4 regions of the Tardiphaga sp. 20_F10_N6_6 genome follow, and region 1 is predicted to be linked to each of the others. Evidence: riboswitches for the same ligand, from Rfam matches in the RefSeq annotation. Region 1 holds a riboswitch; each other region holds the start of a gene.

Region 1 (5,897 bases):
CTGAATCGGCGTATAGACGACGCCGGCGCGCCACGAGGTCGCCGAATAGTCCCGGGTGTAGCTGTTGGCGGGGGTGCGATAGTCGGTTCGTTCGACGGTCGGTTGGTCCTGGCGGACGCCGGCGATCAGCGACAATTGTTCGGTGACGGCCAGTCGGTTCTCGGCGAAGAATGCGTACTGATTGGCGACGCTCTTGAAGCCGGGAATCGTCGGGTCCGGGCTGCTGAACAGGCCGGGATCGAAATTATACGGATTGACCGATGAGGACCCGCTAAACGGCGAATTGTTGGTGTGCTTGAAGTCGATGCGGTTAACGTCGAAGCCCGCCACGAAGGTGTTGACCATGCCGAACAGATGGCCCTCGAAGGTGGCGTCCATGCGGTCGCCGATCTGCTGCTGCTGGTGGAAGATCTCGAGATAATCGCCGCGATCGATCAGGCCGGTGCCGGAATTGAAGCCGTAGATCTCGACCTCCTTCCAGTGGCGCTTCGCATACATGTAATAGAGCGTGTTGCGCAGGGTGATGCCGTCGGCCACCTGCCACTCGGTCTTCACCTGGCTCCAACTGTCCTGATAGCGGATGTTGCTGTCGCTGACATTGTAGTTCTTGAAGCGGATCGCCTCATTGAGCTGGCCGTTAATCAGCGGCGTGCCGAAATATTTTGATGGATGGCGGTCGCCATAGTCGGTGGAGAGCGTCCAGGTGATGTCCTCGGTCTGCTTGATCTGCACGGCGGCGTGCAGCGCGATGTTCGAGGTGTTGTCGCGATCGACCCAACCATCGGACGCGTTGCCGGTGACGGCGATACGATAGGCGACGTCCTTGCTGACCGGGCCGCCGCTATCGAGAGCGATGCGGCGCGTCATGTTGCTGTCCAGAGAGATTTCGGCCTGGTTGCGTGGCACCCAGAGCGGCAGTTTCGAAATCACGTTGATAGCGCCGCCGATGGCGCCTTCGCCATACATGACGGAGGCGGGGCCGCGCAGCACTTCGATCTTCTCGGCGGTCCAGGTGTCGAAGGGGAAGTTCACCGTGCCGGAGCCGACATAGAGGCGTGTGCCGTCATAGAGCGAGGTGACTGAGCCGCTGCCGGCGAAGCCGCGGGTGCTGAAAGCAATGCCACCATTGCCGGGTTCGCCAATGGCCGTAAAGCCGGTGGCATTCTGCGTGACGGCATCGACGACGTTCTGCTGGCCGCGTTCGGCCATGGTTTCTGCCGAGATCACTTCGACGCTGGCCGGCGTCTGCAGGCGCGTGAGGCCGAGGCGGCTGCCGGTGGATGTAGTGCCTGTGAGGTTGAGCGTCGGCGCTGCGAAGACAGCGCCTGTCGGCGTGGCAACCGGCGCGCCGGTATTGGCAGCGACATTGCGCTGCTGCCGCGAGCGCGCAGCGCGCGATGCATTGCCGTTCGTGGCGCGGCGTGCGCGCTGAGGCGTCGCTGACGGCTGAACGACAACAGGATCGAGCGTCTGGCTCGACTGTGAGGTTTGCGACCAGCTTTCGCTCGGACACAACAAGCAGGAGAGGGCAACAGAATAAAGAAAGGGAGCATGTCGCTTCAATGCGACGGGAGAAACGGAGGTCATGAACAGGACTCGCGGTTACGTGGCACGTCACCGCAAACCAAGTCGCCCCGCCGCTTTCAAACAGGCAGTGTGACTTCCACCAGGACACCCCGCCCAATGTGCTCGCGTGTGACCACGACTGGCGGCAGGTCTCCTGGCTCGCGGGTCACTGCCTGTCGCCGCCTTCCCAGGTGAACACCCAGTGGCTCTTGGCGCAGGCTCGCCGCTTACAGTTGCGGGGGCAGCCGCGGAATCGGGGGATCCCCCTCACCGCATTCCCTTTTGATCCCCGAAGGGAACCGTCGCGTTCACGTTAAGGTGAAATTTCCAAATGTGTCAATCAAGCTGCCAATCATTCGCAGCTTGCTTTGGCGGGTGTTGATATTGCGCATCACCTGTCATCGCAGCGTCAAGCGATCTGCCTAGAGCCACTGGTGCCAGAGCCAGGATCAGGAGTTCGCCATGGCGCTACATATTTCCCGTCGTCGCTTCCTCGCGCACTCAGCCGCAGCAGGCGCAAGCTTCCTGGCGATGCCTTACCTCAGCCGTGCGGCGGATCGTCCGGTGGTGTCGCATGGCGTGCAGTCCGGCGATGTCGGGACGAGCAGTGGCATGATCTGGTCGCGCGCCGATCGTCCGGCGCAGATGATGGTGGAAGTCGCCACCACCGAATCCTTCAGCAATGCGCGCGCCTTGCCGCCGATTGCAGCGCTGCCCGAGAGCGATTTCACGGCGAAGCTGCTGCTCGATAATCTGCCGGCCGGGCAGGACATCTTCTACCGCGTCAAATTCCGCGATCTCTCGCATACCGACATCGTCGGCGAGCCCGTGATCGGCCGCTTCCGCACCGCGCCGGCGGATCGCCGCGATGTGTCCTTTGTCTGGGGCGGCGATGTCGCCGGCCAGGGCTGGGGTATCAATGCTGACGATGGCGGCATGGTCACCTTCGCCACCATGCGAAAGCACAACCCGGATTTCCTGATCCATTCCGGCGATACGATCTACGCCGATGGTCCGATCCTGCCTGAAACGAAACTGCCTGACGGCGCGATCTGGAAGAACACCATCACGGTGCCGGAGAAGGCGAAGGTCGCCGAAACGCTCGATGAATTCCGCGCCGCGCACAAATACAATCTACTCGACGACAATGTCCGCGCATTCAATGCGCAGGTGCCGATCTTCGGCCAGTGGGACGATCACGAGGTCACCAACAACTGGTCGCTCTCGAAGCAGTTGCCGTCGTCTTACAAGGAGCGCGACATCACGCTACTGGCTGCGCGCGGCGCGCGTGCCTTTCACGAGATGTATCCGATCTCGGTCAATCTGACCGAACACGGCCGGGTCTATCGCACGCTCAATTACGGCCCGCATCTCGATGTCTTCATGCTGGACGAGCGCAGCTATCGCGGGCCCAACGGCCCGAATCTGCAGGAGAGCTATGGTCCGGATGCGTATTTCATCGGCCCGGAGCAGATGGCCTGGCTGAAGCGCGCCCTGATGGCGTCGAAGGCGACCTGGAAGGTCATCGCCTCCGACATGCCGATCGGCCTCGTCGTCTATGACAACGCTGCCGACAAAACCGGGTCTGAGGCCATTGCGCAGGGCGACGGGCCAGTGCGGGGCCGCGAGCTGGAAATTGCCGATATTCTGCGCTTCATCAAATCGGCCGGTATCCGCAACACGGTCTGGCTGACCGCCGACGTGCATTACACGGCGGCGCATTACTACAATCCGGAGAAGGCCCAGTTCCAGGATTTCGAGCCGTTCTGGGAGTTCGTTTCCGGGCCGTTCCACGCCGGAACCTTCGGCCCGGCGGCGCTCGACAATACCTTCGGTCCCGAGGTCCGTTTCGTGAAGGCGCCGGGGCCCGATAAGCAGAATTTGCCCCCGTCGGCCGGCATGCAGTTCTTCGGTCACGTCAAAATCGACGGCCAAAGCGGCCAAATGACCGTTACGCTCCGGGATCGGGCCGATATGGCCCTTTGGGCCACGGTTCTGGACCCGAAATTGGGCTAACCATTTGGCAGATTCGCATTGTTTTTCGGCGATTTCCCCCTATATTGCGCCGCAACGCGTCCGAGTACCCGGCCCCTTCTGGCCGGGTTTGCTTTTGGAGGGATTGCCCCAGCGCGTTTTCAGACGAGGCAGTTATCGAACGCGCTCGAGCGCAAGGCATAAGCCTTTTGTTGTCGAGCATGTCTTGTTGAACCCGCTCAAGGGCACCCAGACCGTAACCAGAAGAAGACCTATGAACCTTCGCAACATTGCTATCATCGCCCACGTTGACCACGGCAAAACCACTCTCGTGGACAAGCTGCTGCAGCAGTCGGGCACGTATCGCGACAATCAGCGCGTCCAGGAACGCGCGATGGATTCGAACGACATCGAAAAAGAGCGCGGCATCACCATTCTCGCCAAGTGCACCTCGGTGCTGTGGGATGAAGTCCAAATCAACATCGTCGACACCCCGGGCCACGCTGACTTCGGCGGCGAAGTCGAACGCATCCTGTCGATGGTCGATGGCGTGATCGTGCTCGTCGACGCTGCTGAAGGCCCGATGCCGCAGACCAAGTTCGTGGTCGGCAAGGCGCTGAAGCTCGGCCTCAAGCCGATCGTCGCGATCAACAAGGTCGACCGTCAGGACGCCCGCATCACCGAAGTCGTCAACGAAGTGTTCGACCTGTTCGCAGCGCTCGACGCCACCGACGACCAGCTCGATTTCCCGATTCTGTACGGATCGGGCCGCAACGGCTGGATGGCCGACAGCCCGGACGCGTCGCATGATGTCGGCATGAAGCCGCTGTTCGATCTCGTCATCAAGCATGTCGCGCCGCCGGTGGTTGAAGAAGGTGCGTTCCGCATGCTCGGAACCATCCTGGAAGCCAACCCCTATCTCGGTCGCATCATCACCGGTCGCATCTCGGCTGGTTCGGTGAAGCCGAACCAGGCCGTCAAGGTGCTGTCGCGTGACGGCAAGGTCGTCGAAACCGGCCGTATCACCAAGATCCTGGCCTTCCGCGGCCTTGAGCGCCAGCCGGTGGAACTCGCCGAAGCTGGCGACATCGTTGCCATCGCCGGCCTGCCGAAGGGCACTGTTGCCGATACCTTCTGCGATCCGTCGGTTGAAATTCCGATCCAGGCGCAGCCGATCGATCCGCCGACCGTGTCGATGTCCTTCATCGTCAACAACTCGCCGCTCGCCGGCACCGAAGGCGACAAGGTCACCAGCCGCCTGATCCGCGATCGCCTGTTGCGCGAAGCCGAAGGCAATGTCGCGCTCAAGGTCGTCGAATCCGCCGACCGTGACGCGATGGAAGTGTCGGGCCGCGGCGAATTGCAGCTCGCGATCCTGATCGAGAACATGCGCCGCGAAGGCTTCGAACTGTCGGTGTCGCGTCCGCGCGTGGTTCTCACCAAGGACGAGAACGGCAACACGCTGGAGCCGGTCGAGGAAGTCGTCATCGACGTGGATGAGGAATTCTCCGGCGTGGTCGTTCAGAAGATGAGCGAACGCAAGGCCGAGATGATCGAGATGCGTCCGTCGGGCGGCAACCGTCTGCGTCTGGTGTTCTACGCGCCGACCCGCGGCCTGATTGGCTATCAGGGCGAACTCATGACCGATACCAAGGGTACCGCGATCATGAACCGCCTGTTCCACGACTACCTGCCCTATAAGGGCGAGATCGCCGGCCGCCGTAATGGCGTGCTGATCTCCAACGACCAGGGCGAAGCGGTTGCCTACGCCATGTTCAAGCTGGAAGATCGCGGCCCGATGATGATCGAGCCCGGTTGGAAGGTCTACAAGGGCATGATCATCGGCGAGCACACCCGTGAGAACGATCTCGAACTCAACGTTCTCAAGGGCAAGCAGCTCTCCAACATCCGCACTACCTCGAAGGATGAAGCGGTGCGTTTGACGCCGCCGATCCGCATGACCCTTGAAAAGGCGCTGGCCTATATCGAGAGCGACGAGCTGGTCGAGATCACCCCGAAGTCGATCCGCCTGCGCAAGAAGCATCTCGATGCCAACGACCGCAAGCGCGCCGAAAAGACCAAGGAAGTGATCGCGTAAGCGCATTCTTTAGTGGATTACGAAATGCCCGGCGAGAGCCGGGCATTTTTGTTTGGTGCGATGCCTTCACTCCGCCCCTCGTGGTGAGGAGGCGCGCAGCGCCGTCTCGAACCATGAGTTGGTGTCGCGCCGACGCTTGTGGCCATCCTTCGAGACGCCGCTGCGCGGCTCCTCAGGATGAGGGCGGAGTCAATTTGCCGGCGCTCCCACCTGCTTCAACGGATCCGCCTTCGCAAACGCCTCCATCGCCTCGCAGGTG
Region 2 (5,897 bases), 2.0 Mb from region 1:
TTATATTCTCTCGCGTCCGGCCCCGATGAGAGGGGCGAGCGCGATCGTCACGTTCGCGGAGCTGGATGCGGTGGACGCCGGAGATGCGGCGTTACGCGGTTTGGGGGTGACGTCTGTCTTCGGGCGGACGGATCTGCGCCAGCACTGCCACTGGCAAGGAGACGGCCGGCCTTCGGATGGAAAGACTCTCTGGACAGTGTGACGGACGACCAAGTCAAAACGTGTCCGGCCTATTCGCTTGAGGCTCCCTTCCCATCGCCTTGGGACTTTAATTCGCGATCGGAGCGTTCGTCGAGGCAAAGTGCAAGCAACCGAAAAAACACCGCAGGCGGAACGTCGGGCACTCGCTCGTGCTTCCGAAAGTCCTGATGCACTCTAAATTGCGGAGTACCGCATCGGCATCAGGCCCAAGGGTGCAACGGGCACCCGGCGTTCCGCACGCCCTCTCACAAGGGGGCGAGGTGGGAATGCTCATAGCTCGGACACGCAAGCGCCGCGAGAATGCGAACGCATGTTTTCAGGACAGTGGCTGTTTGAAATTTGAATCCTGCAATGATGCGCTGCCGCTATCGTTCATCACTCAGCGGTGGCTTGAACGTCAGCGGTGATTCCATCGCACGCTGCCTCGCGCGATCCACGGCCTGTGCAAAATCCTGCGCATCGAACCACGGCTCATCGCGCATCAACGCATCCAGATCCTCGTTCCAGATCTGCGATACTTCGATATCGAACTTCATATTGTGCTTCTGGCTGACAGCCTGAATTCCATAGCCAGTCACGGCCCATTGCTTGCCGAGCCAAAACACATCCCGATGCAGCACCACGTCTACGCCCAATCTCGTCCGGTATCGTACAGAGACGAAAAGAACCCCAACCTGATGAGGGTGAGGCTCTACTGAACCGGTCTAGTCCATCAAATTTTAGCAACATCGTCCAGCGTTGAGAACAACGCCGATCTAGATGCGACCATTCTCGTTCGGCGGCTGTGGATGCTGCGCCTTCTGCGCCCGTTCCGCATCGGCCTTGTTGGCCTCGTGGCGTCCGATCACGCACCCCGCAACGACGCCAACCTTGCCATGTCCTGCATAGTGGCCGGCGATTCCGCCAATGATCGCGCCTTTGATACAGCCTTTCGCCTCGGCCGCAACCGATGAAAACGCGAGACCCGCAACCGCAGTGCAAAGCAGCAATTTCTTCATGATAACTCTCCCGCGTGATCGACCTCGTACAAGTCGCCACCCCGCGTTTCGTTCCATCAGTTGAAATATCGCCGACTCACACTCGCATCCGATTCGTGCCATAGATGTCGCAAATTGCGTCCAGGGATGAAATCACCATGCCAGCACCCAAACCGCCTGCTTTCGAAACGCTGAGTCTGCATGCCGGCCAGCATCCGGACGCCATCACCGGCGCGCGGGCCGTGCCGATCTATCAAACCACGTCCTATGTGTTCCAGGACTCGGATCACGCTGCTGCGCTGTTCAATCTCGAACGCGCCGGCCACATCTATACGCGCATTTCAAATCCGACGACGGCGGTGCTGGAAGAGCGACTCGCCGCACTTGAGAACGGCGTCGGCGCGGTGTGCACCGCATCGGGCATGGCGGCGCTGCATCTCGCCATAGCCACACTGCTCAATGCCGGCGATCACATCGTGGCGTCGTCCTCGCTCTATGGCGGCACCATCAACTTGCTGGCCCACACGCTGCCGCGCTTCGGCATCACCACGAGTTTCGTCAAGCCGCGCGATCTCGACGCCTTCAAGGCGGCAATCAAGCCGAACACGAGACTGATCATCGGCGAAACCATCGGCAATCCCGGCCTCGAAGTGCTCGACATTCCCGCTGTCGCCGACATCGCCCATGCCGCGAAGATTCCGCTGCTGATCGACAATACTTTCGCGACGCCATTCCTGTCGCGGCCGATCGAACTCGGCGCCGATATCGTGATGAACTCCGCCACCAAATGGATCGGCGGCCACGGCATCGCTATCGGCGGCGTCATCGTCGATGGCGGCCGCTTCGACTGGCACGCATCCGGCAAATTCCCGCAGCTGACCGAACCCTATGCCGGCTATCACGGCATCGTCTTCGACGAACAGTTCGGCGCTGCCGCCTTCATCATGCGCGCCCGCACCGAGGGCCTGCGCGATTTCGGCGCGTGTCTCTCGCCGACCAATGCATTCCAGCTGCTGCAAGGCGTCGAAACGCTGGGCATTCGCATGGAGCGCCATGTGGCCAACACGCATGCGGTGCTGGCAGCGCTCGCGGCCAACAAGGCGGTCGACTGGGTGCTGCATCCGTCGCTGGAGAACCATCCGGATTACGAACTCGCGAAACGCCTGCTGCCGCGCGGCGCCGGCTCCATCGTCTCGTTTGGTATCAAGGGCGGCCGCAATGCCGGCCGCAAATTCATCGAGGCCCTGAAACTCACCAGCCATCTCGCCAATGTCGGCGACGCCAAGACGCTGGTCATTCATCCTGGCAGCACCACGCATCAGCAGATGGACGCCGAGCAGCTCAAGGCCGCCGGCATCGGCGAGGAGCTGATCCGCCTCTCCATCGGCATCGAAGCCGCCGATGATATCATCGATGACCTCGCGCAGGCGCTGCGCATCTCGCAGAAGGGCTGAGCGATGCAACTCACCGTCAACGGTCACGAGACCTATATCGCGAATGGCGGCCGCACCTTCGATCCATCGCTCCCGGTCGTCGTGATGATCCACGGCGCCGGCTTCGATCACTCGACCTGGGCGCTGCATACGCGCTGGTTCGCGCATCATGGCTTCGCCGTGCTGGCGCCGGATCTGCCCGGCCATGGTCGCTCAAAGGGTGAAGCGCTCACGACCATCGCCGATCTCGCAGACTGGACGGCAGCATTGATCGAGGCTGCAGGCGCAAAGACTGCGCGGCTGATCGGCCATTCCATGGGCTCGCTGATTGCGCTGGAGACCGCAGCGCGGCATCCCGGTAAAGTCACGCGCCTCGACCTGATGGGCACGGCAGGGACGATGACCGTCGGCCCGGATCTGTTGAAGGATGCCGAAGCCAATCAGCATTCCGCTATCGATATGGTGTCGATCTGGGGGCTCGGCTTTCGCGCCGAACTCGGCGGCAGCCTCGCGCCGGGGTTGTGGATGCATAGCGGTGCGCAGCGCGTGCTCGAGGCCACAAAGCCGGGCGTGCTGTTCACCGATCTCAACGCCTGCAATACATACCAGAATGCGCTGACCGCTGCGGGCCAGCTTGAAATCCCGGTCACGCTCATCCTCGGCGAACGGGACATGATGACTCCTGCCAAGGCCGGCAAGACCCTGGCCGCCGCATTGAAAAACGCCCGCACGGTGATTCTGCCCGGCACTGGCCACATGATGATGGTCGAGCGCCCCGACGACGTGCTCGCCGCGCTACAGCACGAGCAATAGAGTCCACAACGCGGTGATGGCTGTTGCACCGCGCGGCGCGCTGTGCTTCCTGTCTGTCGTTATCGGTGCCTCCGCGAGGAGGTGAAACGGGAATGCGGTGCGGGGAAATATCCCCTATGCCGCGGCTGCCCCCGCAACTGTAAGCGGCCATTCCGGGTCCACAAAGCCACTGAATTTGCATCGCAGATTCGGGAAGGCGGACCGGGAGACCACCGCGAGCCAGGAGACCGGCCGGTAACGAGTTTCACACTCGTTCGACGGTGGGTCGACGGAAGGGGTTAAATGACTATCCGGAATTTGGCCGCAGGCACTGCGGCCGTTGTTGTTCTGTCCTGCTCTCACAGTGCTGCGCAGTCCAGTGCCGAGCAGCTCTCCGAAATCGTAGTGACGGCGGACAGAGCACCCGAACAGCTCAATCGCACTGGCAGTTCGATTAGCGTGGTGTCAGGCGAAACCATTGCGACCAGCAATCCCGGCTCGCTGGTCGATGCGCTGCGCACCGTGCCTGGCCTCGATATCAGCGAAAATGGCGGCCCCGGCGGCACCGCGAATGTGCGCCTGCGCGGCGGCAATACCGGCCAGACCCTGGTGATGATCGACGGCATCCGCGTCAACGATCCCACGGCTGCATCGGGCGACTTCGAATTCGCCATGTTCACGCCCTCCGCCATCGAGGTCCTGAAGGGGCCACAGAGCGCGCTCTATGGCTCAGACGCCATGAGCGGCGTGGTCAACATCATCACCAAGAAGGGCTCCGGTCCTGCGCAGGTCAATGTCCGCACGGAAGCCGGCAGCTATGGCACCGTCATGACGCAGGGATCGCTGACCGGATCCAACGGTCCGTGGTCCTATGCCTTCACCGGCGGCGGTCAGCACAGCAACGGTTTCTCGCGTTACGGTTATCGTATCCCTGCCCTCGAAGCACGTTTTCCGAATCTCGAAAACGACAGCTTCGATCGCGTCGGCGGCTCGGCGCGCATCGGCTACGATGCAGGCGAAGGCATCCGGCTTGAGTCAGGCATCGTCCATTCGTTCACGCGCTCGGCCTATGATGCAGCAACGGGAACGCTTCCGGATACGCCGTCAGCGGCGACGCGTCTGCTGCAAACCGTCTATGGACGCGTCGGCATCGATTCATTCGGTGGCATTCTGACTCACAATGTCACCGTGTCGAATACGCACACCGAGCGGATGTTTGACGACGTCAGCTATCGCACCAACAGGTTGCCGGCAAACACCACCGAGAAAATCTCCGATTATGTCGGCAACAGTCTCGGCGCCGAATATCAGGCGACCCTGAAGCTCGGCGCATTCGGCTCCCTCGTCTATGGTGCCAAGACACAGACCGAGACCGCGCAGACCTACAGCACGAATATCTCGCCTGTTGCCGGCCCATTGACGCCGCTGCTAGCCAAACAGCAGGACACCAACTCGATCTTCGCTTTGTGGTCTGTGCCGATCGGTGAACGGCTCAACGTCACGCTCGGCGGCCGGGTCGATGACGTCGTCGACGTTGCCCGCTTCGAGACCTGGCGCGCTACGGCTGCCTACAACATTACAGAAACCGGCACCAAATTCCGCGCCAGCGCTGGCACCGGCGCAAAAGCGCCGACGCTGTTTCAGCTTTACGACACGACCTACGGCAGCAGAAACCTGACGCCGGAAACCAATTTCGGCTATGACGCGGGTATCGACCAGAGCCTCTTCAACGGCCGCGTCGTGCTGTCGGTCACAGGCTTTTCCACCGATTACAGCAATCTGATCAACTTTGTCTCCGATGCGTCCCGCCCGCTCGGCTATTACGTCAACGTCGCCCGCGCCGAGACCAGCGGTCTCGAAGTCGGCGGCAATGTCGATGTCATTCCGGGCTGGGTGAAATTCAACGTAGCCTACACTTACCTTCACGCACAGGATCTCGGCACCGACACCGTGCTGGCACGTCGTCCCAAGAACTTCGCCCGCTTCGCACTCACGATCACGCCCACCGACAAGTGGATGATCGAGCCGCGTGTCACCACGGTGTCGAAGCGCTTCAGCAGTGCCAATCAGGTCGGTCAGGTGGATGCCTATACCCGCGTCGACCTCTATACCGAGTACAAGATCGATGCGAACTGGAAGGTCTTCGCCCGCGGCGAGAACATCCTGAATGAGCATTATCAGGAAGTGCTGAACTTCGGCACCACGGGGCCTGCGGCTTACGCAGGCTTCAACGCCACATGGTGAGCATAGCGCCAGCAGCACGGCGCCGGACGATCGCGACCATCGCGCTCGTCGGCCTCGTCACGCTGCTGGCACTGGGCTCGCTCGGCACGGGACCTGTCAAACTCTCGCCGCTGACGGTGCTCGATGCACTGTTCGGCGGCGGCAGCGACGTGCATCAGATCATCGTGCGTGAAATCCGCCTGCCCCGCGCGATTCTCGCACTTGCCATCGGCGCGATCCTCGGCCTGTCCGGTGCCGCGCTGCAGGGCTT
Region 3 (5,897 bases), 960 kb from region 1:
ATGTCGCGCTCATCGATCCTGTGGCTGCGCAGAAAGTCTGCGGCAGCATTTGCGCCATCGACTTCGAAGCGCTCCTCCTTGCTCGCATAGGGCGCCTGCAGGCCCATGTCGTGAAACATCGCGCCGACATAAAGTAACTCGGAATCGACTTTGAGACCCTTGCGCTGTCCGGCGAGCGCGCCGAACAGGAAAACCCGATTGGAATGATGATACAGAAGATCGCTTTCGGTATCGCGCACAAGCTGATCTACCTGGCGGGCGAGGGCGCTGTCGGGCACTTTGATGCCGGCAATCGTTTTGCTCATGGGATGCTCCTTGCAGGGTTGTTGTGATGCGTCCGTTGTCGCCGGCGGGCGGTGTCCTCGCAATCACGCCGCGCCCTGCAAAGCTGCCATTCGCCCGTGATTTCCTGCGGGAAGGCGACTATCTGTTCCGTAACGCTTGGGTTCACTGCCATCGATGGAATGAAGCATCACCATGAAGACCGTTGCTCTTGCGATCTTTCCGGGCGTCCAGTCGTTGGACGTAGCCGGTCCGCTTGATGTGTTCATGGAGGCCAATGGCTTCGTCGCTCCGGGCGACGGCTACGACATCACACTTGTCGCTGCAGACTGCGCGCCGCTGCGTGCATCGAACGGCCTGCGGATATCTGCCGATCTGGCGTTCAGTGATGCGAACAAACCCTGGGATCTGGTTCTGGTGGCCGGCGGGCCTGGGCTGCCGACGGCAGAGGCTGACCCGCAGCTTACAGAGTGGCTGACCAATGCGGCGCTCCAGGCGGGGCGTTACGGTTCGGTGTGCACCGGGGCATTCGCGCTCGGCCATGCAGGCCTGCTCGACGGCAAGACGGTGACGACGCACTGGCAGAATGCGCCGCTATTGGCGTTGCGGTTCCCCAAAGCGCATGTGGAGTTCGATCGCATCTATAGTCGTGACGGCGCGCTGGTGACGTCGGCCGGCGTCACCGCAGGGATCGATCTCGGTCTCGCACTGGTCCAGGAAGATCATGGCGCGGACGTTGCGTTGGCCGTGGCCAAGCGTCTGGTCGTGGTAGCGCAGCGCCAGGGTGGCCAGTCGCAATTCAGTCCCTATCTGGTACCGCCGGCCGAGCCGGATTCACCGATTGCGCGAGTTCATGCCCATGTGATGGCCCATCTGCGTGACACGCACAGCGTGGATGAACTGGCCGATGTGGCGGGCATGAGCGCGCGGACCTTCGCGCGGGTATTCAAGCTCGAAACAAAGATGACGCCGGCAGATTTTGTCGAGGGCGCCAGGATCGACACGGCGCGTAACCGTCTCGAAGGCAGCGATCTGCCGCTCAAGGTCGTGGCCTATGAATCCGGTTTCACCACCGCCGAACATATGCGTCAGGTCTTCGTGCGACGGCTGGGCCTGACGCCCAGCCAGTATCGGGCCAGCTTTCGCGCGGTCTGATTCTGCTCAGGCGAGTTGCAGCGAAGAAATCGGATCGCTCGCAGGAAAGCTGTCCATCAGCGCTTCGTTCAGCATCTCGTCGAGGCGGCGCCGGGCGATCTGATCCGTCGTCTCGAACGCCGTGAGCGCACCGGCTCGCTCTACGAAAGCGTTGAAGTTGATCCTTTCAGTGGTCGTCATCAGGTCGCGCATCGCATCCTCCATCGGTTGATCACGATGTTCTGCGCTTCGCGGTGCTCGGCGGCAACGAATCGCATCGTGCAGAAACCGCCAACGACCCCGCGGTTTCCGCCACGCAAGCGGTTGTCCACTGAACCAACAGCCCTACCGAATTTGTTGCGTTCGGCGCCAATGCCCGCTTGACACTTCGCCGCGGGTCACACCAAATATAGACGTCACGGTCCGCCATGTCGCAAGACTTGGTGGCTAAGAGGGAAGCCGGTAAAGACGCTGTTTTGCGTCATATTCCGGCGCTGCCCCCGCAACTGTAAGCAGTGAGTCTGTTTCGATCGAAGTCACTGATGCGCAAGCATCGGGAAGGCTGAAACAGACATTGACCTGCAAGCCAGGAGACCTGCCGCGACACCAGAACGTCCATGGGCGGGGTGTCCCAGCGGTCGCTTGCAGGCAATGCCGGCGGATCTCCGCCGTGTATTTTGCAGCGTCCTTTCGGCCCCAGCCCCCATTGCTTGATGCATCACACGGGGTCTTGCCGATGCCTACTTCATCTTCTGTTTTGTCCAACGGACGCGATGCGGCTCATGCGCCGCTGATTCAATTGTCGCCGGAAACGCTCGCTGCGCCTGCGCGCGAACCCTCGATGCAGATCATCCGGCGCAACGGCACGGTGTCGCCCTTCGACGGCAGCAAGATTTCCGTCGCGATGACGAAGGCCTTTCTGGCCGTCGAGGGCCACACGGCAGCGGCGTCGCGCCGCGTCCATGAGGCGGTGGAACAACTGACCGGCGAAGTCGTGGCGACGCTGACTCGCCGCGTCGGTGAAGGCCGCACCTTCCATATCGAGGACGTCCAGGATCAGGTCGAACTGGCGCTGATGCGCAGCGAGCACCACAAAGTGGCCCGCGCCTATGTGCTGTACCGCGAGGAGCGCGCTCGCACCCGCGCCGAAGAACTGGCCGCCAGGCCGGCGCTCGTCTCCACCGCACCGGTGCTGCATGTCACGCTCGCCAACGGCACGCGCGCACCGCTCGATTCGGCGCGTCTCGCGCTGATCGTCAACGAGGCCTGCGCCGGCCTGGACGGCGTCGATGCCGCGCCCGTGCTCGAGGAAACCCGCCGCAATCTCTATGACGGCATCGCGCTGGACGAACTGGCGCTGGCCGGCATCATGGCCGCGCGCACGCTGGTGGAGCAGGAGCCGAATTACACCTTCGTCAGCGCCCGCCTGCTGCTCGACAAACTGCGCACCGAAGTCCTGTCCTTTGTCGGGGGCTCGCCGACCCACGCGTCGCAGGCCGACATGACCACGCGCTACGCCGAATATTTCGGCGCCTATATCAAGACCGGCATTGCGGCCGAGCTGCTCGATCCCGAACTCGCGCGCTTCGATCTCAAGCGAATCTCGGCAGCGCTGAAACCGGAGGGTGATCTCCAGTTTCAGTTCCTGGGCCTGCAAACGCTCTATGACCGGTACTTCCTGCATGTGCAGGGCAATCGGATCGAACTGCCGCAGGCGTTCTTCATGCGCGTTGCCATGGGCCTCGCGCTGCGCGAGATCGACCGCGAAGCCCGCGCCATCGAATTCTACAATCTGTTGTCGTCGTTCGACTTCATGGCCTCGACGCCGACGTTGTTCAATTCGGGTACGCGGCGGCCGCAGCTGTCGTCCTGCTTCCTCACCACGGTGGCGGACGATCTCGACGGCATCTTCAAGTCGGTGAAGGACAACGCACTGCTGGCGAAATATTCCGGCGGTCTCGGCAATGACTGGACCCGCGTGCGCGGTCTCGGCGCGCATATCAAGGGTACCAATGGCGAGAGCCAGGGCGTGGTGCCATTCCTCAAGGTCGCCAACGATACGGCCATCGCCGTCAACCAGGGCGGCAAGCGCAAGGGTGCGGTCTGCGCCTATCTGGAAACCTGGCACATCGACATCGAGGAGTTTCTCGATCTCCGCAAGAACACCGGCGACGACCGCCGTCGCACCCACGACATGAACACGGCCAACTGGGTGCCGGATCTTTTCATGCAGCGCGTCGAAGCCGACGGCGAATGGACGCTGTTCTCGCCGGACGAAACGCCTGAGCTGCACGATCTCTATGGCAAGCCGTTTGCCGAGCGCTATGCGGCCTATGAGGAGAAGGCTGCGCGAGGCGAGATCCGCGTATTCAAGAAAGTGCGCGCGACCGACCTGTGGCGCCGCATGCTGACCATGGTGTTCGAGACCGGCCATCCCTGGATCACCTTCAAGGATCCCTGCAACCTGCGCTCGCCGCAGCAGCATGCCGGCGTGATCCATTCATCGAATCTCTGCACGGAGATCACGCTGAACACCTCGGACGACGAAGTGGCGGTCTGCAATCTCGGCTCCGTCAACCTGCTCAATCATATCGGCAAGGATGGTCTCGACCACGCGCAGCTCAAGCGTACCGTGACCACGGCGATGCGGATGCTCGACAATGTCATCGACATCAATTTTTACACCATCCCGGAAGCGCGCCGCTCGAACCTCAAGCATCGTCCGGTGGGTCTGGGTCTGATGGGCTTTCAGGATGCACTGCAGGCGCAGGGTATCGCGATGGCGTCGGATGCGGCCGTGGCGTTTGCCGACACCAGCATGGAAGCGATTGCCTTCCATTCCATCTCGGCATCGGTGGATCTCGCCGCCGAGCGCGGTCGCTATCCGTCCTTTGAGGGATCGCTGTGGAGCCGCGGCATCCTGCCGATCGACTCCATCGAGATACTCGCGGAGGCACGCGGCGGCGTGCAGATGGATCGCTCGACCACGCTCGACTGGAACGGCCTGCGTGACCGCGTGAAGTCCACCGGCATGCGCAATTCCAACGTGATGGCGATTGCGCCGACAGCGACGATCTCCAATATCTGCGGCGTCGCGCAGTCGATCGAGCCGGCCTATCAGAACCTCTATGTGAAATCGAACATGTCGGGCGATTTCACGGTGGTGAACGCCTTCCTCGTGCGCGATCTGAAAAAGAGGGGCCTGTGGGACGAGGTGATGGTCTCCGACCTCAAATATTTCGACGGCAGCGTCGGATCGATCGATCGCGTGCCCTACGATCTCAAGGCGCTCTACGCGACCTCGTTCGAGATCGACAGCGCGTGGTTGATCGAAGCGGCCTCGCGCCGTCAGAAGTGGATCGATCAGGCGCAGTCGCTCAATCTCTATATCGCCAATCCATCCGGCAAGAAGCTCGATCAGCTCTATCGCCTGGCCTGGACGCTGGGGTTGAAGACGACCTACTACCTGCGCTCGCGCAGCGCGACGCATGTGGAGAAGTCGACGCTGAAGGGGACTGACGGCAAGCTCAATGCCGTGTCAGCGACAGTCGCTGCGGCGAAGACGGCGGGTGCGCCGATCCTCGTTCAGTCCTCCGCCGTCACTGCACCGGATCTGTCCGGAGCGATGGCCTGTTCGATCGACAATCCCGAATGCGAGGCGTGCCAGTAAGGGTGCGCCAAACACACTGACCTCATCCTGAGGAGCGGCTTCTTGGCCGCGTCTCGAAGGATGGCCCCACGCTCATGGTTCGAGACGCCCGCTGAAGAAGCGGGCTCCTCACCATGAGGGCCGAACAAATACGCAAGGAACACCCATGCTCGACTGGTCCGATACCTCATCCGCTCCCAAAACCCCCGCCTTCATCCCGATCCCGCAATCTCCCACCGACGCCACCGGTCTCGGCACCATCGATCGCTCTGGCGGCCGCGTCTCGGTGGACCAGAAGCGCATGATCAACTGCCGCGCGGACGTCAATCAGCTGTTGCCGCTGAAGTACAAATGGGCGTGGGAGAAGTATCTCGCCGGCTGCAACAATCACTGGATGCCGACCGAAGTCTCGATGCAGGCTGATATCGCACTGTGGAAGTCGCGCGATGGCCTGACCGAAGACGAGCGCCGTGCGATCAAACGCAATCTCGGCTTCTTCGCAGCGTCAGAGAGCCTCGTCGCCAACAATATCGTGCTGGCGATCTATCGCCACCTCACCAATCCGGAATGCCGGCAATATCTGCTGCGGCAGTCGTTCGAGGAGGCGGTGCATACGCACACCTTCCAGTACATCGTCGAGAGTCTCGGCCTCGATGAGGGCGAGCTGTTCAACATGTATCGCGAGGTGCCGTCGATCACCGAGAAGGCCGCCTGGGCGCTCAAGCACACCCAGCATCTCGACGATCCCGACTTCAAGACCGGCACGCCGGAGACCGATCAGGCCTTCATGCGCGATCTCGTGGCGTTCTATGTGATCTTCGAAGGCATGTGG
Region 4 (5,897 bases), 2.0 Mb from region 1:
TATTTTCTTCTGTTTGCGATGGTGCAGGTGCGAAAAGGTCGGGGGTGGTATTAAGAAACCGACCTTGCGTCAGCGACATCGCAGCGGCATGAGGTTGAAGAAGGTCCATTCGCCGTGGGTGAGAGGAAGAACATGACAACAGCGAGCAGGGTGTTCGAATGATCTATGTGAGCTCGCTCGGAGGCCTTGCTGCTGTGGCAAACTCACTGCCGTCCTTCGATCTGCTGACCCTTCTGTCGCCCGCCGCGAGCGAGCGCGACTGGAGCGGGTTGGCGCGTGAGCGGCATGTGGAGCTGACCTTTCACGATATCGTCGAAGCAACGCCGGACCTGATCGCGCCCGATGCCGACGTCGTGGATGCCATTCTTCAATTCGGCCGCGGCAGCATCGCTGACCGCCCGATGCTCATTCACTGCTGGGCCGGTATCAGCCGTTCCAGCGCCGCCGCTTACGCCATCGCCTGCGATCGCAATCCTGGCTATGAGACGGCGATTGCAGATGAACTACGCAAACGTTCGCCTTATGTGACGCCGAACAAATTGATGGTGCAATTGGCCGACGAACAGCTTGGTCGCGACGGCCGCATGGTCGAAGCCATCGCACGCATCGGCCGCGGTGCGGACGCTTTTGAAGGTGAGCCTTATCGATTGCCGTTGAACTGGCCTATCTGATCAGGGCCGCAACGCCGAGAAGAAATCCGATCTCGAAGAGTTGCTCGACGGCACCGAGCACGTCGCCGGTGTAACCACCGATCAGGCGACGCGACCAGAGTGCGAGCAGTGCGGCGAGCGCTGCGCCGAGCAGAAGACCCGCAAAAAGCGATGCGACCGAGACGAGCGCAAGCGGGATTGCTGCAAGCACAACCACACCAAGTGCAAACAACGATTCCTTAAATCGCACGGGCGCCTCGGCGTAAGTGACCTTCATCGCACTGGTATCGCCGCTATAGGGCAGGCGGTTCATCACGAAGGCCGGCATGGCGCGCGCTGCGGCGTGGACGGCGATCAGCGCTGCCGCACCTGCCCACAGCGGCAATATGGCGAGCGCCGCGATGCGCAGCGCCACGCCGAGGCCGAGTGCCAGCGCCCCGTAAGTGCCGATGCGGCTGTCCTTCATGATCGCGAGGCGCTTCTCGACGGTCCAGCCTCCGCCGAAACTGTCGGCCGTATCGGCAAGGCCGTCTTCATGCAGCGCGCTGGTCAGAGCGATGCTTGCCGTGATTGCCAGCAGGGCGGAAATCAGCGGTGACCAGAATTCGCCGGCAACGAGAAACACGATTGCGGATGCAGCACCGATGCCGGCGCCGACCATCGGAAAATACTTCATTGCACGCGCAAGCCAGTCAGCATCCTGCGCGTCGCCAGTTGCCGGTACCGGCAGCACCGTCAGGAAACGGATCGCATTCAAAAGATGCGGATCCAGCCTCATCTAGATCTTTCCGGCCAGCACGTCGTCGAGGCTCGCAACGTCGGTCAGCATGCGCGCGGCAGCACGGACCAGCGGCACCGCAAGCAGCGCGCCGGTGCCTTCACCGAGCCGCAAGCCGAGATCGAGTAGCGGCTGGGCATCGAGCGCATTGAGCACCATGTCGTGGCCGCGTTCAGCCGAACGATGTGCGAAGACGCAGTAGCCGCGTGCAGCCGGGCACAGACGAACGGCGAGCAGTGCCGCGGCGCTGGAGATGAAGCCGTCGATGATCACCGGCCGCCGTTGCGAAGCTGCGCCGAGGATCGCTCCGGCCATGCCAGCGATTTCCAATCCGCCGAATTGGGCCAGCACATCCAGTGGCGCAGTTGCGTCGCTGCGCGCTGCCGCCTTCGTGATCGCCGCGCGCTTGCGCGCCATGCCGGCATCATCCTGCCCGGCGCCAACGCCGATACAATCATCCAGGGGTGCCGGTGCGAGTCGATGAACCACCAGTGCCGAGGAGGCCGTGTTGCCAATTCCCATCTCGCCGAGCGCGATGATGTCTGCGCCGGCCTTGATCTCACCGACGGCGATTCTGAAGCCGCGCGTCAGCGCATCCGTCGCGTGCTCTGCCGTCATCGCTGGCTCGCGCGCGGCATTCGCCGTACCCACGCGAACCTTTGCATCGACCAGCTTCGGGTGCACCGGCAGCTCGGCGGCGACGCCGATGTCGATCACGCGCACACCGATGTCATTGGCCGCGGCGAAAGCATTGGCCGTGGCGCGGCCGGCCAGATAGGTCATCACCATCGCGACCGTGACCGCCGACGGATATTGCGACACGCCTTCGGCTACGAGTCCGTGATCCCCCGCGAAGACCAGCAGCACGGCATTGTCGCCGCGGGGCTCGCCCGGATGCCGGATCATGCCGAGCTGCAGCGCCAGGTCCTCGATTCTCCCCAGCGATCCCGGCGGTTTGGCCTTGCCGTCGATGACGGCGCGGATGCCTGCCGCGATCTGCGGATCAACAGGCGCAATGGCGGGCGGCTGCCACAAGGACTGGGAATAAGCGGGCATAGGGTTCCTTTTCGCGGCCTAACTGACGCAAGACGACCTACAAGGTCAACAGGTCCGGGCGACAGTCCGTCGGCGCGGTTGACCCCGGCGCACCCGGCAGATAGCGTCTTTTGCGATGGTCCTTCCGCGTGGAAGGTGAATAGGGAAGCCGGTTTGAGGCCGGCGCTGCCCCCGCAACTGTAAGCGACGAGCCCGCGCCGGTGCCACTGGGAATTCTTCAGAATTCTTGGGAAGGCGGCAACAGGCTATGACTCGCAAGCCAGGAGACCTGCCATCACGAACTGTGCTTTGGAGGCGTCGTCGGGGCGGGGTGCACCGGACGGGAGCGAACCGACGGCCATGCTGTCGGCGCGATCCAACAAAGCTCGTAGGCCCGTGAGGGCATGAACTGAGCATGTGATGGATCACGACAGCGCCGATATCTCTGGCGAACAAATTTCGGTCGAACCGCCGCGCCCTGTGCCGGCTGGTCCCGTTGTCGTGAGCGTGTGCATCAGCTGCAAGGCTGCCGAAACCGGCACGATCGTCGGGCCGGACATGTTCGATGCCGTGAAGGCCGCGCTCGGCAATGGGGATGCTACTGTGATAGTGCGTCCGGTGCAGTGTCTCAGCGTCTGCAAACGGCCGGCGACGGTCGCGGTGACGAGTCCCGATGGCTACACGTTCCTGTTCGGCGATCTGCAGACCGACAGCGGCAGCGCGGCGCTGGTGTCTTTCGTGGAGTCCTATCAGAAGGCCGACTACGGTCTTGTACCGTGGCGGGAACGCGCCGAGGTGTTGCGCAAGGGTATGGTCGCGCGCGTGCCGCCATTGCGCTGGTCACCCGAAGACGGACGTGCTCCGAAATGACCGCGGCCTCCACCACGTTGGTGCTGGGCGGCGCGCGCTCCGGCAAGTCGTCCTTCGCCGAGAAACTGGTCGATGGTATAGGCCTGACGAAAATCTATCTGGCCACGGCAACGGCCGGCGATGACGAGATGCACGCCCGCATCGCGCAGCATCGCAGGCAGCGCGGAGAAAGCTGGATCACCTTGGAAGAGCCGCTGGCGCTTGTCGATGCGCTGACGCGCGAGGCGACGGTGGGGCGCGTCGTGCTGGTGGATTGCCTGACACTGTGGCTGTCGAACCTGATGTTGGCCGAGCGCGATCCAGAGATTGAAGCGAAGCGCCTCGTGCGTTTTCTCGATGTCTCGCGCTATCCGATCGTGTTCGTGTCCAACGAAGTCGGCCTCGGTCTCGTGCCGGAGACGCCACTCGGACGCGCTTTTCGCGATGCGCAGGGGCGGCTCAACCAAATCATCGCGGCCGCCGTGCCGAATGTTGCTTTCATTGCCGCCGGGCTTCCGCTCTGGCTCAAGCGTTCCCAGGAGAATTGAATGTCCCGCGTTCCCGTCACCGTCCTCACCGGATTTCTCGGCGCCGGCAAGACCACGCTGCTGCGCTCGCTGCTGACCCAGGCCGATGGCCGCCGCATCGCCGTGATCGTCAATGAGTTCGGCGATGCCGGTTTCGATGGCGGTCTGGTCGAGGAATGCGCGGCAAAAGCCTGTGCGCCCGGCGATATCGTCGAGCTTACCAATGGCTGCATCTGCTGCACCGTCGCCGACGACTTCGTGCCGACCATGGATAAGCTGCTGTCGCGCGAGCGTCCGCTCGATGCCATCGTCATCGAGACCTCCGGCCTCGCGCTGCCGCAGCCGCTGTTGAAGGCCTTTGCCTGGCCGGCGGTGAAGACTCGCGCCACTGTCGATGGCGTCGTCACTGTCGTCGACGCACTGGCGCTCTCTGAAGGCCGTGTCACGCTGGACGAAGACGCTGTTGCCGAACAGCGCGCCAAGGACGAAGGCATCGAACACGACGACCCAATCGAGGAAGTGTTCGAGGACCAGCTCGCTTGCGCTGATCTGGTGGTTTTGTCGAAGAGCGATCTCGTCGCTCCGGAAAAACTCGCCGAGATTGAGACCAAGCTCAAAGCCGTGCTGCGTCCCGGCGTGAGCATCGTGCGCTCCAAGGGCGATCTCGCGCCATCGGTGCTGATCGGCCTCAATGCCGCCGCCGAGGACGATATGGCTGCCCGCGTCGGTCATCACGGCGAGGAAGAAGAACACGACCATGACGACTTCGACAGCATCGTCGTCAAACCCACCGCTGCTGCGAGCATCGACGCGATGCGTGCACGCATCAGTGACGCGCTTGGCCTCGACGGCGTGCTGCGCGTGAAGGGTCATGCACGCATTACGGACAAGCCCGCGCCGATCGTGGTGCAGGCCGTCGGCGCTCGCGTTGAACTCGCCTTCGCCCGGCCAGACGTGATGCAGGCCGAGCATCTGGTGGTCATCGGCCTCAAGGGATTCGACGGCGACGCCGTGCGAAAGGCACTCGCCGGGTAACGCAGGTTCACCCGCATGCATCTGAAGCTCGATACCTCCGGCAGCATTGACGACGGCGACGTCGCCCGCGATCTCGGGCAGGACACCGCCGATATCGTCGTGCTGTCGGCGGCGGACAGCGATCTGGCGGCGTTCGGCGCCGCACATGCGATGCTGCCGGGCGACTTTCCCAGCGTGCGCTTCACCAACATGCTGGCGCTCGGTCATCCCGCGTCGGTCGATCTCTATGTCGAGCGCACGCTGGCTGAGGCGAAGATCGTGGTGCTGCGCATGCTCGGCGGTATCAGCTATTGGCCGCATGGCGTCGAAAGCCTGCGCAGCGATGCGCTGAGCCGCGGCGCCAAATTCGCCTGCCTGCCCGGCGAGATGGACTGGAATGCCGAGCTGGCCGCGCACGGCACTGTCAGCAGCGATGAAACGCACGCGCTGTGGCGCTATTGCAGCGAGGGCGGCGTCGACAACGCGCAGCTGGCACTGCGCTATGCCGCACATCTGATCGGCCATGGTGAGGAGCCGCCTGTTGCGCGGCCGATGCCTTCGGCCGGCTTCTGGCCGGGTGAACCCGCGGGGGATAACCGGCCGAATGCGATTGTGATCTTCTACCGCGCACTGGTGGCCGGCGGCGATACTGCGGCAATTGATGCATTACGTCTGTCGCTCGACGCGCGCGGCCTCAACACCGTCTGCCTCTATGTGACCAGCCTGAAGGATGAGCGCTCCGCGGCTTTCCTGCGCGCCGCGCTTGCGGCCTATCCGCCCGATATCATCATTAACGCGACGGCCTTCGCCACTGCGACCGCGCATGACGATGCCGGCGTGTTGTCGGCGTCAGGCTGTCCGATTCTGCAGGTCGCGCAGGCCGGCATCTCGCGCGCCAGCTGGGAAGCCTCTACTCGCGGCCTGACGCCGCGCGATCTGGCGATGCATGTGGTGTTGCCGGAAGTCGATGGCCGCATCTTCGCCAACGCCATCGCCTTCAAGGAACGTGGCGCCAGCGACGGCGGCTTTGCGCCGACAACATTG

The links. A riboswitch is a leader RNA that binds a small molecule or an ion and turns the genes downstream of it on or off. The one in region 1 is predicted to bind cobalamin.
Region 2: it holds a riboswitch for cobalamin, as region 1 does, so the genes downstream of both, AB7813_RS11640 (TonB-dependent receptor plug domain-containing protein) here and AB7813_RS21195 (TonB-dependent receptor) in region 1, are expected to answer to the same signal.
Region 3: it holds a riboswitch for cobalamin, as region 1 does, so the genes downstream of both, AB7813_RS25630 (ribonucleoside-diphosphate reductase subunit alpha) here and AB7813_RS21195 (TonB-dependent receptor) in region 1, are expected to answer to the same signal.
Region 4: it holds a riboswitch for cobalamin, as region 1 does, so the genes downstream of both, AB7813_RS11695 (DUF1636 family protein) here and AB7813_RS21195 (TonB-dependent receptor) in region 1, are expected to answer to the same signal.

What each region holds. Positions count from the first base shown of each region.
Region 1 is NZ_CP197239.1:4,397,425-4,403,321, forward strand. It holds gene AB7813_RS21195 (TonB-dependent receptor) at 1-1,587, opposite strand, end outside; cobalamin riboswitch at 1,694-1,883, opposite strand; gene AB7813_RS21200 (alkaline phosphatase D family protein) at 2,029-3,582, shown strand; gene typA (translational GTPase TypA) at 3,815-5,638, shown strand; gene maiA (maleylacetoacetate isomerase) at 5,828-5,897, opposite strand, start outside.
Region 2 is NZ_CP197239.1:2,383,995-2,389,891, forward strand. It holds gene AB7813_RS11620 (hypothetical protein) at 567-737, opposite strand; gene AB7813_RS11625 (hypothetical protein) at 957-1,199, opposite strand; gene AB7813_RS11630 (O-acetylhomoserine aminocarboxypropyltransferase) at 1,337-2,632, shown strand; gene AB7813_RS11635 (alpha/beta fold hydrolase) at 2,636-3,424, shown strand; cobalamin riboswitch at 3,471-3,674, shown strand; gene AB7813_RS11640 (TonB-dependent receptor plug domain-containing protein) at 3,707-5,647, shown strand; gene AB7813_RS11645 (FecCD family ABC transporter permease) at 5,641-5,897, shown strand, end outside.
Region 3 is NZ_CP197239.1:5,354,442-5,360,338, forward strand. It holds gene AB7813_RS25615 (HD domain-containing protein) at 1-305, opposite strand, end outside; gene AB7813_RS25620 (GlxA family transcriptional regulator) at 472-1,437, shown strand; gene AB7813_RS25625 (hypothetical protein) at 1,444-1,629, opposite strand; cobalamin riboswitch at 1,819-2,033, shown strand; gene AB7813_RS25630 (ribonucleoside-diphosphate reductase subunit alpha) at 2,153-5,086, shown strand; gene AB7813_RS25635 (ribonucleotide-diphosphate reductase subunit beta) at 5,232-5,897, shown strand, end outside.
Region 4 is NZ_CP197239.1:2,399,250-2,405,146, reverse strand. It holds gene AB7813_RS11710 (tyrosine phosphatase family protein) at 159-671, shown strand; gene cobS (adenosylcobinamide-GDP ribazoletransferase) at 664-1,428, opposite strand; gene cobT (nicotinate-nucleotide--dimethylbenzimidazole phosphoribosyltransferase) at 1,429-2,484, opposite strand; cobalamin riboswitch at 2,584-2,774, shown strand; gene AB7813_RS11695 (DUF1636 family protein) at 2,884-3,333, shown strand; gene cobU (bifunctional adenosylcobinamide kinase/adenosylcobinamide-phosphate guanylyltransferase) at 3,330-3,860, shown strand; gene cobW (cobalamin biosynthesis protein CobW) at 3,861-4,874, shown strand; gene cobN (cobaltochelatase subunit CobN) at 4,890-5,897, shown strand, end outside.